DNA from 2 places in the Aliihoeflea sp. PC F10.4 genome. Region 1 is predicted to be linked to the other one. Evidence: predicted binding sites of a transcription regulator. Region 1 holds the regulator's gene; the other holds the start of a gene.
The links. Region 1 encodes PhoB, which activates phosphate uptake and scavenging genes when phosphate is short. Its sites were predicted from a motif close to TGTCATNNANCTGTCAT; they were not measured.

Region 1 (7,096 bases):
TTTCGACGAGTGGAGTGCGGTTTTCCATCTTCGTTCTCCTCAACCCACGCGGCGACGGTAGATCGTATCGAGCCACACGGCGACGACCAGCACCGCGCCGACGACGATGTTCTGAAGCGGTGAATCGACACCGAGAAGGATCATGCCGGTGGCGAGCGACTGCATGAGCACCGCGCCGATCATCGCACCCGCGATCGTGCCGACACCGCCCGAAAGCGACGTGCCGCCGATGACGGCTGCCGCGATGACCAGAAGCTCGTCGAGCGTGCCTTGCGCGTTCGTCGCCGCATTGAGACGTGCTGTAGAGATACAGGCGCCGATCGCCGCCAACCCGCCCATCAGCATGAAAATCTTCATGGTGATCCAGCGGGTATTGATGCCGGCAAGCGCCGCTGCTTCCGGGTTCCCGCCGATGGCGAAGACGTAGCGGCCGAAGCGCGTACGTGTCGCAAGGAATGTCATCGCAATACCGACCGCAATCGCGATCAGCACGGGAATGGCGATACCATGCGCGATGAAGAGGCCGCCTTCGGGGATTTCGATATTGTTGGCCTGCGCATAGCGGTTCACGATGCCGGCCGGCCACGGATAGGAATTGGCGACATAGACGGCGCCGAGGATCAGGAAACAGGCGACCCCGGCCAGAAACGCTTCCGCCCAGATCGGACGAAGCGGAAACTTGAAGCGCCGTCGCTGTTTGCGCGCGTTCCAGATGAAAAAGAGAACCGCTGCGCAGGCGATAAGACCGACCACCCAACTCCACGTCGCACCGATCGCACCTTCCGCGCCGCCGCCCAGAAGCCGGAATGTCGGGTCCATGGGCGCGACGGTCTGGCCGCTCGTCACCCACCATGCCGCTCCGCGCCATACGAGCAGTCCGCCAAGCGTCACGATGAAGGCCGGCACCTGCATATAGGCGATGATGTAGCCGTGCAGCGCGCCGATCACGACGCCGGCGACGAGCCCAATCAAAATAGCCAGAATCCAGAGCGCGGGATGATTGAAGCCGAGATATTGCGGCAGATAGACGACCTGTGCCACGCCCATGATCATGCCGGTGACGCCGAGGATCGAGCCGACGGAAAGGTCGATGTTGCGCGTGACGATGACAAGGACCATGCCCGTCGCCATGACGGCGACCGAGGCGGACTGGACGGACAAGTTCCAAAGATTTCGCGGCGTCAGAAAAAGCCCGCCGGACAGGACGTGGAAAATCGCCCAGATCACCGCCAATGCGCCCAGCATGCCGAGCATGCGCACATCGAGTTCGGTGGCTTTCAGGAAGCGGGCGACCGAGCCAAGCTCGGATGCACGGGCCGTTTCGACGGGCGTGGGGGATGTCGTATCCGACATCGGCTCCTCCATGGCAGGCGCTGAACGCGCTCCGCATCGCAATTTATGGATACGCCGCGGCTTTCGTCAAACCGCGGCGCATTGCATCGCAAGTCCGGACCTTACTCGCAGGCCGCGACCGAGCCGGCCGAAACGCCCTGGCACACGACGTCCTTGGTTACCCAACCAGCATCGATGATGACATCGAGATTGTCCTGCGTGATGGCGACCGGCGTCAGGAACACGGCGTTCATCTGGGTGCCGTTCGGACCATCCGACCATTGCACGACGTTTTCGATGTCGGTCATCGCCGCGCCGCCGGCCAGTTCATTGGCGATTTCCGCCGCCGACTTGCCGAGGTCGCGCGAATCCTTCCAGATCGACACGGTCTGCGTGCCGAGCGCGATGCGGTTGAGCGCTGCATGATCCGCGTCCTGCCCGGAAACGGGAACCGAGCCGGCGAGGCCCTGTGCGTCGAGCGCGGCGATCGCCCCGCCAGCCGTTCCGTCATTGGAGGCGACGACGGCGGCAACCTCGTTGTTACTCTGCGTCAGGAACTGTTCCATGTTGCGCTGGGCGTTGGCCGGCAGCCAGCCATCCGTATAGGCTTCGCCCACATTGGTGATCGCGCCAGAATCGATGGCGTCCTTGAGAACCTCCATCTGCCCTTCGAAGAGGAAGTCCGCGTTCGGATCGGCGGACGAGCCCTTGATGAAAACGTAATTGCCTTCGGGCTGCACGTCGAATACGGCCTGCGCCTGCATGCGGCCGACTTCCTTATTGTCGAAGGTCAGGTAAAAGGCGTCCGGATTTTCGATCAGGCGGTCGTAGCCGACGACCGGAATGCCTTCGTCCACTGCGTTCTGAACGGCAGGCCCGATGGCGGAGGAATCCTGCGCAAGAATGATGAGCGCGTTCGCACCCTGGCTGATGAGCGACTCGACATCGGTGAGTTGCTTGGCGGCCGAGGATTGGGCATCGGCCGATATATATCGATTGCCGGCGGCTTCGATGGCTTCTCTCATCGCCGCTTCGTCTGTCTTCCAGCGCTCTTCCTGAAAGTTCGACCAGGAAACGCCGATGACAAGTCCTTCGGCTTTCGCTGCGGTTGCAAGCGTCATGGAAAGCGCGACACCCGCCAGAAGGGCGGTTGTGAAAGTCTTCATGATGTTCCTCCCTGCGCCGTGAACGGCGCCTCCTCAGTTGGGGAGGCTCTTTTTTTCGAGCCTCGAAAAAAAGAATGACTCACCATTTCCGACGTGTCAATATCCTTTGAAAGGTGCATCAAGACGCCTTCAGGAGGAATCGTTTCGATGACAATGGGCGTACGCCACGACGATCTGCGCAAGCGCAACCGCGCCCTTGTGATTGCAGCCGTTCGCCGGGACGGACAGCCTTCCCGCACCGAACTTGCGACCCGCACCGGGCTCAGCCATTCGACGATTTCCGCCATCGCCTCCGACCTGATCGCCGAAGGCGTTCTGCGGCAGGCAAAGGGCTCGGGCGGGGAACTGGTTCGGCGCGGGCGTCCGCAGGTCTCGCTGGAACTGGAACCTCGCGCGGGAACGGTGCTCGCGGTCGTTCTGCTTCTCAACACGCTTTCGGCGAGCGTGATCGACTATGCGGGCCGCACCGTGTGCGAGCGACATGAACGCCTGTCGACGCTGACGGCGTCCCGCGAGGAATTGATCGAGGCCGTATCCACGATCATCAAGGGCGTGCTTGGCGACGCCGCGCGCGATCCATCGGAAATCATGCGCATGACGATGGCCATTCAGGGCATCATCGATTCGGGCGGGCGGACGCTCTTGTGGACACCGATTACGCCGCATAGCGGCATCGCCTTCGCCGATTTCATCGAAACCAGGTTCGGCTTCCCCGTCACCGTGCAGAACGACTGCAACATGATCGCGCTTGCGCTGCGGGCCCGCGAGCCGGAACGGTATCGGGACAATTTCGTGACGATCCTCCTGTCGAACGGCATCGGCATGGGTCTTGTTCTGCGCGGCGAGCTTTTCACCGGCGCCTATTCGTCGGGCGGGGAATTCGGCCACATGGTCTACAAGCCGCACGGGGCCTTGTGCAGATGCGGCCGCCATGGCTGCGTCGAGGCTTATGCGGGAAACTATGCGATCCTTCGCGCATCGAAAGGCCAGGAGGACGAGTGCGAACCCGATGCGGATGTCGATCGCGAGACCATGTTGCAGCTTGCAGGCGAGGCACGGCAAAAAGACGGCCCGGCGCGCGAGGCCTTCATGCGGGCGGGCGAAGCGCTGGGATATGGGCTTGGGTCTCTCTTCGCGCTGATCGACCCTGCTCCCGTTGCGGTCGTGGGGCCGGGAACGCACGCTTTCGACATCATGGAACCGGCGATCCGCGAGGCGATCGCACAGACTGCTGGCGGCCAGCACGACGCGGTGATCTCGTTCGATCTGGAAGCCGACGAAATGCCGCTGATACGGGAGGGTTGCGCACGCAAGGCGCTTGAGGCCGTAGACAACGAGCTGTTCGCGCCGGGCTACGTCAACGCCATGCAGGAAACGGCAGGGTAGAGCAGCTTCCGGCCTGAAACAGGTCAGCTTTCGTTGATCGAATAGCCTGCGCCGCGGATCGTGCGGATCACGTCCGGCGCTCCGTTCGGATTGATCGCCTTGCGCAGGCGGCCGACATGAACGTCGACCGTTCGCTCGTCGATATAGTTCGTCTCACCCCAGACACTGTCGAGCAGATGCCCGCGCGAGAATACGCGGCCGGGATGCTGCATCAGGAATTCGAGCAGCCGGAATTCGGTCGGCCCCAGATGAACTTCATGCGGGCCGCGATAGGTGCGATGCGCTTCGCGGTCGAGCACGATGTCGCCGACCTTGAGCACACTTGAAAGCACTTCCGGCTTTGCCCGGCGCAAAAGCGCGCGCACGCGGGCGACGAATTCGGGCGTCGAGAACGGCTTGACCAGATAGTCGTCCGCGCCGGTCGAAAGCCCTCTCACCCGGTCGCTCTCTTCGCCGCGCGCCGTCAGCATGATGATCGGCAAGCGCTCCGTCTCGGGTCGCATCCGCAGCCGGCGGCAAAGTTCGATGCCGGAAACCGCCGGCACCATCCAGTCGAGAACGAGAAGATCGGGCACCGTTTCCTGAAGCCGGATTTCGGCGTCGTCCCCGCGCATGATCGTCTCGACCTGATAACCTTCGGCTTCGAGATTATAGCGGATAAGAACGCCCAGCGCCTCCTCGTCCTCCACCACCATGATCTTCGGTGCCATCATCGCGGATCACCCGAGATCGATGTCTCGTCGAGCTTGGGGCGATGGACCGGCAATTGCTTGCCGACCATCATGTAATAGGCGTTTTCGGCGATATTCGTCGCGTGGTCGCCGATGCGCTCCAGATTCTTGGCGCAGAACAGAAGATGCGTGCAGGGCGTGATGTTGCGCGGGTCTTCCATCATGTAGGTCAGAAGTTCGCGAAAGACGGCCGTGTAATGAACGTCGATATGCTCGTCGTCCGCCCGCAGATCGACAAGCACGTCGGCGTTGCGCCCGACATAGTTTTCAATGACGCCAGCCAGTTGCGCGCGCACCAGCCCGGCCATCGTATCGATGGAATGGGACAACTTGCGCTGCATGACGCCCGAACCGACCGCGTTGACGCGCTTTGCGATGTTCTTCGCAAGATCGCCGATACGCTCGAGATCGCTCGCCATGCGGATAGCGGCGACCACAGCACGCAGATCCTGCGCCATCGGCTGACGCTTGGCGATCAGCGTGATGGCCCGTTCGTCGATCTGGCGCTGTCGGTCGTCCATCGACATATCGTCGGATATGACGCGCTGGGCGAGCGCGACATCGTTGTCGAGCAGCGATTTCGTCGCCGCAGACACCATGCTTTGCGCCAGATCGCCCATTTCGCGGATCAGCCGGTCGATCTCGCCGAGTTCCTCGTCGAAGGAGGCTACGATATGTCCACCCATGGTCCTGCCCTCTCCCCGTCCGGTCAGCCGAAGCGGCCGGTGACGTAGTCCTGCGTGCGCTTGTCGTTCGGCGCGGTGAAGATCGCTTCCGTCGGCCCTTCCTCGACGAGCAGGCCCAGATGGAAGAACGCCGTGCGCTGCGACACGCGAGCCGCCTGCTGCATCGAGTGCGTCACGATCGCGATCGTGTAATTGGCGCGCAACTCGTCGATCAGTTCCTCGATCTTGGCGGTCGCGATCGGATCGAGCGCGGAGCACGGCTCGTCCATCAGGATCACTTCCGGCGAGACCGCGATGGCGCGCGCGATGCACAGGCGCTGCTGCTGGCCGCCCGAAAGTCCCGTGCCCGGCTCGTGCAGACGGTCCTTCACCTCCTCGAAGAGGCTCGCCTTCTTCAGGCTGGTGACGACGATTTCTTCCAGTTCGCTTTTGTTGGAAGCAAGGCCGTGGATTTTTGGACCGTACGCGACATTCTCGAAGATCGACTTCGGGAACGGGTTCGGTTTCTGGAACACCATGCCGACGCGGGCGCGCAGTTCCACCACGTCGATCTTCGGATCGTAGACGTCCTGCCCGTCGAGCTTGATGTCGCCTTCGACGCGACAACCCTCGATCGTGTCGTTCATGCGGTTGAGGCAGCGAAGGAAGGTCGACTTGCCGCAACCCGAAGGACCGATGAACGCGATGACGGAGCGGTCGGGCACGTTGACTGAGACGTCGAACAGCGCCTGCTTCTGTCCGTAGAAGACATTGACGTTCTGCGCCGTCACGCGCGCTTTTGCAGCTTTCTGGTTCCTGGAAGCGTTGGCGGCGTCGACGATGGCACCGGAAGACATGTTCATGTCGGTGTTCTCCGATTTGGCGATGTTGGTCATTTGCGGCGCTCCAGTCGGCTGCGAAGGAAGATGGCGATCGCATTCAGGCTGATCATGAGCGCCAGAAGCACGATAATTGCGGCCGATGTGCGCGCCTCGAAGAAATTGCGGTTCTCGTTACCCTGCCAAAGATAGATCTGGACCGGCAGGGCGGTGGACTGGTCGAAAGGCGAACCGGGGATGGAGGCGACGAAAGCGTTCATGCCGATGAGAAGCAGCGGTGCGGTCTCTCCCAGCGCCTGCGCCACACCGATGATCGTGGCGGTCAGGATGCCCGGATAGGTAACGGGCAGAACGTGGTGGAAGACGGTCTGCGTCTTCGACGCGCCGAGACCGAGCGCGGCCTGCCTCAGCGACGGCGGCACGGCGCGCAACGCCGAGCGTGTCGCGATGATGATGGTGGGCAGCGTCATCAGCGTCAAAACGAGACCGCCGACGATGGGTGCGGAAAGCGGCAGGCGGAAATAATTGATGAAGACCGCCGCGCCCAGAAGGCCGAACACGATGGATGGCACCGCCGCCAGATTGTTGATGTTGACCTCGATGACGTCGGTCAGGCGGTTCTTCGGGGCGAACTCTTCCAGATAGATCGCGCTGGCGACGCCGATCGGCACGGCGAGCACGATCACCACCAGCATCATGTAGAGCGAACCCATGAACGCGCCGGCAAGACCGGCGCTGGCCGGTGCCGAACGCGAATCCGTATTGGTGAAGATGTGCCAGGCGAACGCCATGCGGATATGGCCATCGGCGTAAAGCTCGTCGGCGAGCGCGCGCGCGTCGGCCGGCAATTGCTGGCGAGCGTCCGGCAGATCGCGGTCGATATTGCCCTTAAGCCAGTTGTCGGCGTTGGCCGAGGCGAGCAGTTGCATGTCGACGGTTCGGCCGAGCAATGTCGGGTTGGCCATGAACGCGTCGCG
Region 2 (7,096 bases), 850 kb from region 1:
AGCACCGCGTCTTCCAGCGGCAGCGCGCCGCCCGAAAGCGAGGTGCCGGACCCGCGCGGCACGACGCGTATGTTGCGCTCGCTGCAATATTTGAGGATGCGCGAGACCTGGGCGGTCGTTTCCGGAAGCACGACGACGAGCGGCAACTGGCGGTAGGCCGTCAACCCGTCGCTCTCGAAGGCGCGCATGGCGTGCTCGGCCTCGACCACGCCTTCGCCCGGCACGATGATGCGCATGTCCGCGACGATTTCGGCGCGGCGCGACATCGTCGCGACGTCAGGCGCGGGCATGGTCAGTCCGGTCATGGCAGGTCCTCCATCTTGCCTTATAGCCGCGTGCGCCCAACTGGCCTATTGAAAAAGGAGGCTCGCAGCTTATCGTGCCGGCCAGTTGAATGCAGCGGGAGGCGTCTTGCAACATCAAACGAAATCACGGCCGCATGTCGGCCTGTTCGTAACCTGTCTCGTCGATCTGTTCCGACCAAGCGTCGGCTTTGCGGCGGTCAAGCTGATGGAAGAGGCCGGATGCAGCGTCGACGTGCCCGCCGCGCAGACCTGTTGCGGACAGCCGGCTTATAATTCCGGAGACCGGGACGACACGCGCGAAATCGCCAGGGCGACGATCGCTGCCTTCGAGGAATTCGACTACGTCGTCGCGCCCTCCGGCTCCTGCGCCTCGATGCTGAAAAAACATTATCCGGCTCTTTTTGCAGGTGACCCGGTCTGGGAAAGCCGCGCGAGCGGGTTTTCGAAGAAGGTCCACGAACTCGTGTCCTTCCTCGTCGATGAATTGCGCATCGAGGGCGTCGACGCGAAACTTGCCGCCACGACGACCTATCACGATTCCTGTTCGGGTCTTCGCGAACTCGGCATTCGCGAACAGCCGCGCAAGCTTTTGAAAAGCGTAGAGGGGCTGAAGATCGCCGAGATGGAGGAGGCGGATGTCTGCTGCGGGTTCGGCGGCACGTTCTGCGTCAAATATTCGGATATCTCCAACGCGATCGTGACGAAGAAGACCGCCAATATCGAAGTGGCGGGCGTGGACATGCTGCTCGCGGGCGATCTCGGATGCCTGATGAATATGGCCGGCAAGTTGCAGCGCGAAGGATCGGCCATCGAGGTTCGGCACGTTGCCGAGGTTCTGGCCGGCATGACCGAACAGCCGCCGATCGGAGGCAAACTCTGATGCAGATAACATCTCCCGCCTTCAAGAAGAATTCCGTCGAGGCGCTGTCGGATGCGCAGCTTCAAAAGGCGCTCGGCAACGTGCGCGCCGGCTTCATCGACAAGCGCAAGAAAGCGGTCGACGCGCTGCCGGAGTTTGACGCGCTGCGCGACAATGGCAAGGCGATCAAGGACCACACACTCGCCCATCTGGACCTCTACCTCGAAGCCTACGAGGAGAAGGTGACGAAGGCCGGTGGCCATGTCCACTGGGCGCAAACGGCTGAAGACGCGCGCAACATCATCCTCGATCTGTGCAAGTCGCGCGGCGTGAAAACGGTCACCAAGGGCAAGTCGATGATCTCCGAGGAGATCGCGCTCAACGACGCGCTGGAAGACGCCGGCGTGCGTCCGGTCGAGACAGATCTCGGCGAATACATCATCCAACTTCGCGGTGAGCATCCGAGCCACATCATCGCGCCGGCCGTGCATTTGAACAAGGAGCAGATCGAGGCGGATTTCCGCCGCGTCCACACCCATCTGCCGGCCGACCGCGAACTGGTCGAGCACGAGAAGCTTCTGACCGAAGCGCGGGAGGTTCTGCGCGCCGAATATTTCAAGGCTGATCTCGGCGTTACGGGCGCAAATTTCCTCGTCGCCGAAACCGGCTCGTCGATCATCGTAACCAACGAAGGCAATGGCGACTTGACGCAGATTTTGCCGCGCATCCATGTCGTCATCGCCTCGATCGAGAAAGTCGTGCCGACGCTGGAGGATGCCGCGCAGATTCTTCGGCTTCTGGCGCGCTCGGCGACGGGACAGGAAATGAGCGTCTATACGACGGTGTCGACCGGCGGTCGGCGCGAGGGCGATCCGGACGGGCCGGACGAATACCACGTCGTCCTGCTCGACAATGGCCGCTCGTCCATGCTCGGCACCGAGTTTCAGGAGATGCTGCGCTGCATCCGTTGCGGCGCGTGCATGAACCATTGCCCCGTCTATCACGCCGTCGGCGGGCACGCTTATGGCTGGGTCTATCCCGGCCCGATGGGTGCGGTGCTGACGCCGTCGCTGATCGGCGTCGACAAGGGCGGACATCTGCCTAACGCCTCGACCTTTTGCGGGCGCTGCGAGAGCGTTTGCCCCATGCGCATCCCGCTGCCAAAGATGATGCGGCACTGGCGCGAGCGCGAATTCGAGCGTGGACTGAACCCCGCTGCTGCGCGCTATGGCCTCAAAAGCTGGGCGTTCTTCGCAAAGCGCCCGCGTCTTTATCGGTTCTTCGCCTCGCTCGGCATTCCCGCGCTTTCCGCCCTTAGCGGCATGAAGCACCGCTTTTCATGGCTGCCCTTTGCCGGCGGCTGGACGAAATATCGCGAGATGCCGGCTCCCGAGGGCCGGACCTTCATGCAGCAATGGGCGCAGCGCGAGGCGCTGAAGCAGGAGGCGACGCGATGAGTGCGCGCGATGCGATCCTCAACAAGGTGCGCGCTTCGCTGAAGGCGGGCGCGGGCGAGCGCAAGTCGGTCGTGGAGGAACGCCTTCGCGGTGCACCGCGCGGCATCATTCCCGAACGGGGCAAGTTGGCCGACGCCGCCCGTATCGATCTGTTTGAAGCGCAGGCGCAAAAGGTCTTCGCGACGACGGAGCGTCTTGCCTCCCATGCCGACCTGCCGGTGGCGGTGGCATCCTATCTGCGCTCGAAGAACCTGCCGGCCTCGATCCGCATGGGCGAGGACGCGCTTCTGCGGGGCGCAGACTGGTCGAGCCAACCTGCGCTCGAAGTGCGAAGCGGCCCGTCCGACGGAACCGACGAGACCGGACTAAGCCATGCCTTCGGTGCCATCGCTGAGACTGGAACGCTGGTGCTTCATTCGGGCGCGGACAATCCGACGACGGTGAACTTCCTGCCCGAGCATCATCTCGTCGTGGTCGATGCGAAGGATGTTGCCGGCGATCTGGAAACCGTCCTCGCGCAAATTCGCGACAAGTTCGGCAAGGGCTTGATGCCGCGCACGTTGAACATGATCACCGGGCCGTCGCGCTCAGGCGACATCGAGCAGAAGATGCTGCTCGGCGCGCACGGACCGCGTGCGCTGCATGTCTTCATTGTCGGCGGATAGACAAAAGCTCTAACGCGAAAATTCTGCATCCGGTTCGGTTGCAAGCCGGTCGATCGTGTGCGTCTGTAAAAGCGCGGCGACCTCTGCGGCGTCGCCTGCCAGAAGATCGGGCGAAACGGGCTTTCCGACCGTGATCGAAAACGGCTTGCGCTTCTTGTTCAAAAGCTCGTGGAAAATCGTCATGTCGCGCATTTCGTTCGAATAGCGCGACAGGAGATAGAAAAGCCCCGAATTGCGCGCCGTGATCCGAACCGGCACCACCGGCACATTGTAGCGCCGTGCTAGCGCCACGAAGCTCGGCTGCCAGGGACGCTCGGTCAGCTTCTTCTGGTTCCAGTAGGCGATTCGCCCGGATGGAAAGAGCACGACTGCCCGCTCCGATGAAAAGGCACGCGCAGTCATTTCGAGCGTGTCGCGGCTCTTCGAACGCGTCTTTTCGCCCTGCCGCCACTCGACGGGAATGATCACGTCGCGAAAACCCGCCGCAACGCGCAGTGCATCGCGGTTGGCGAAGATGGAAAGATCCGTGCGGATCGGCTTCATCAGCTCATAGACCGCGACACCATCGGCAATGCCGGTCGGATGGCTTGGCGCGAGAACGAACCCACCGGTCTTCGGAATGTTTTCCCGGCCCGTGACGGAGACATCGAGAGCCAGAAGCCGGTTGAGGAAATCGAACGCCTCAAGACCGGACAAAGGCGCGATCTCGTCTGCCATCGCGACAGCCAGATCGTAATCGAAATAGCGGTAGATCAGCGGCCGCAAAGCGGGCCAGGCGAAGTTCTGCGAAAGCCGCGTCGCCCGTTCCGCTATCAACTGGTCTATGATGTGGTCGCGCGGCTTTCCTGAAGCAAGGAAATGCGTGACGAGCGAGCTAATACTGTACGGCGTTTGCCGAGAGTTCATTCTGTGCACTCCGCCATGCATCGTCGTGTCGCCCACTGGCATGACGTGCGCATGACATTCTGACAAGAATGCCTTTGGTAACAAAAAGTTCCCACCGATCAGCTATCGTGTAGCAATGCGCGACAGGTTTTGTGCGATCGCCAGCCGCACGAGTTCGGCAGCTTCGCGGGCGGCGCGGTTCTGGGCGTCGCGCGATGCACGCAATGCGGCGAATTGCTGTGCCGAGACGTCATAAGGGGCCTGTGCCGAACGACGTCCCTGACCGACGGTGCGGCCTGTCGAATCGGTCAACACGTAGCTCACCGTCACGGTGACCAGCGAGGCAGTCGGCTCGTCGTCGCGTCCTCTCTGGATCGACAAGGCGGCCGCATCCGAGACGGAAACCGATAGCCGGGCATTATACTGCGGTGCAGAGGGCTCGCCCGCCCCGCCCGAAAGCAGGAAGATCAGATGGTTGCGCACCTCCTGGCTGACCCGGTTCCCAACAGGTGCGACCCCCACAGACGCCATTTGCGCGCTGACGGTTCCGCCCGGTGAAGATGGTGTCGGATTTCCGTGAAGCGGCTGCACGGTGCAGGCCGCAAGCGCAACGAAGGAAAGCAGCGCCGCAAGGGTGACGAGCCGGCGCGAACGGACGGTATCAGGCAACGACATTCACGATCCTCTGCGGCACGACGATGACTTTGCGCGGGGACTTGCCTTCGAGCGCCTTTTGCACGAAGTCGAGAGCGAGCGCCGCAGCCTCGACGGCAGATTGATCCGCGTCGCGCGCGATTGTCAAATCTCCGCGCTTCTTGCCGTTGATCTGGACCGGCAGCACGATCTCGCCATCGACGGTCAGCGCCGCGTCGAAAGCCGGCCACGGCCGCTCGGCGACCATGCCGTCGCCGCTGATTGCCGCCCAGCATTCCTCGGCCAGATGCGGCATCATCGGCGCGATCATCGCGATCAGCATTTCGACCGCTTCACGCAGAGCAGCCTTTTCGGCAGCGTCAGCCGGGCCAATTCCCTGAAGGCGTGGAGCAAGCGCGTTGACGAGTTCGTAAAGCCGCGCGACGGCCTTGTTGAAGCCGAGCCGTTCGATGTCTTCGCCGACCGCCTTGACGGTCTTATGCGCCAGTTTCGAGATCGCCGCAGCCTCGCCGTCCTGAGTGGCCTTCGGGGCGACGCCGGCCAAAGCCTCGGCGGCTTCCGAGATAAGACGCCAGACGCGCTGCACAAAACGGTGCGCGCCTTCGACGCCCGCTTCCGTCCAGATCACGTCGCGATCCGGCGGCGAATCGGACAGCATGAAGAAGCGGGCCGTGTCCGCGCCGTAGGAGGCGATGATGTCGTCGGGGTCGACGACGTTCTTCTTCGACTTGGACATCTTCTCGATCGAACCGATCGCGATGTCCTCGCCCGTGGAAAGCAAGGTCGCGCGGCGCGTGCCGTCGGCTTCCTCGATTTTCACTTCGGCAGGCGTGACCCAGCCTTTTGGACCCTTATAGGTCTCGTGAACGACCATGCCTTGCGTGAAGAGGCCCGCGAACGGTTCCTCGACAACATTCACATGGCCGGTCGCCTTCATCGCGCGGGTGAAGAAGCGCGAATAGAGAAGATGCAGGATCGCATGCTCGATGCCGCCGATATATTGATCGACGGCAAGCCAGCCCTTCGACCCATCCACATAGTCGAGGCTCGTCGGCTCGGTCTCGTTCCACGGATCGGTGAAGCGTGCGAAATACCACGAGGAATCGGCGAAGGTGTCCATCGTATCGGTGTCGCGGCGCGCATCCCCGCCACAGGACGGGCACTTGACGTGCTTCCATGTCGGATGGTGGTCGAGCGGATTGCCGGGCCGGTCGAAGGACACGTCGTTGGGCAGTTCGACCGGGAGTTGATCGGCTGGAACCGGCACCGATCCGCACGCATCGCAATGGATAACCGGGATCGGACAGCCCCAGTAGCGCTGGCGTGAGATCAGCCAGTCCCGCAGGCGGAACTGCACCTTGCGCGCAGCCTGCGGGCGACCGCCAAGATCGGTCTTTTCCAGCCGCGAGGCGACCTCCTCGAACGCGTCCTTCGGCGTCATGCCGTCGAGGAAGCGCGAATTGATCATCACGCCGTCGTCGGTATAGGCCTCGTCGACGATCTGGAACGTAGCTGCATTACCGTCGGCGGGCATGACGACGGGCACGACCGGCAGGCCGTATTTGTTGGCGAAGTCGAGGTCGCGCTGGTCGCCCGACGGGCAGCCGAAGATCGCGCCCGTGCCGTAATCCATCAGGACGAAATTGGCGACGTGAACCGGAAGCGTCCAGCTTTCGTCGAAGGGGTGGACGACGCGGATGCCGGTGTCGAAGCCCTTCTTCTCGGCCGTTTCCAGTTCGGCCGCGGACGTGCCGCGATGGCTGATGTCCTCGATGAAGGCGGCCAACTCGGGGTTCGTCTCGGCCGCCTTTCTCGCCAGCGGATGATCGGCCGCGATCGCCATGAAGGACGCGCCGAAGATCGTGTCGGGACGGGTCGTGTATACTTCCAATTCGCTCTCGCCCTGTGGTGCCGTTGCCGGGTCGAGCTTCCAGCGCAGTTGCAGCCCTTCCGAACGGCCGATCCAGTTCGACTGCATCAGCTTGACCTTCTCGGGCCAGCGGTCGAGCGTATCGAGGCCGTCGAGCAGATCCTGCGCCATCGCAGTGATCTTGAAGAACCATTGCGTCAGGTCGCGCTGTTCCACCAGCGCGCCGGAGCGCCAGCCGCGCCCGTCGATCACCTGCTCGTTGGCCAGAACCGTCATGTCGACCGGGTCCCAGTTGACCTTGGCGGCGCGGCGCTCGACCAGCCCGGCGGCCAGCATGTCCGTGAACATCTTCTGCTGATGCTTGTAGTAGCTCGGGTCGCAGGTCGCGAATTCGCGCGCCC

Region 2: a site for PhoB is predicted at 4,233-4,249, ahead of ACX82Z_RS17310 (1-acyl-sn-glycerol-3-phosphate acyltransferase). Genes of this name have one in related genera too.

The regions. Positions count from the first base shown of each region.
Region 1 is NZ_JBTSWH010000001.1:4,284,568-4,291,663, reverse strand. It holds gene ACX82Z_RS21555 (ATP-binding cassette domain-containing protein) at 1-28, opposite strand, end outside; gene ACX82Z_RS21550 (sugar ABC transporter permease) at 40-1,353, opposite strand; gene xylF (D-xylose ABC transporter substrate-binding protein) at 1,455-2,498, opposite strand; gene ACX82Z_RS21540 (ROK family transcriptional regulator) at 2,646-3,884, shown strand; gene phoB (phosphate regulon transcriptional regulator PhoB) at 3,908-4,594, opposite strand; gene phoU (phosphate signaling complex protein PhoU) at 4,594-5,301, opposite strand; gene pstB (phosphate ABC transporter ATP-binding protein PstB) at 5,325-6,137, opposite strand; gene pstA (phosphate ABC transporter permease PstA) at 6,173-7,096, opposite strand, start outside.
Region 2 is NZ_JBTSWH010000001.1:3,438,402-3,445,497, reverse strand. It holds gene ACX82Z_RS17330 (FAD-linked oxidase C-terminal domain-containing protein) at 1-305, opposite strand, end outside; gene ACX82Z_RS17325 ((Fe-S)-binding protein) at 412-1,185, shown strand; gene ACX82Z_RS17320 (LutB/LldF family L-lactate oxidation iron-sulfur protein) at 1,185-2,621, shown strand; gene ACX82Z_RS17315 (LutC/YkgG family protein) at 2,618-3,286, shown strand; gene ACX82Z_RS17310 (1-acyl-sn-glycerol-3-phosphate acyltransferase) at 3,296-4,192, opposite strand; gene lptE (LPS assembly lipoprotein LptE) at 4,295-4,846, opposite strand; gene leuS (leucine--tRNA ligase) at 4,833-7,096, opposite strand, start outside.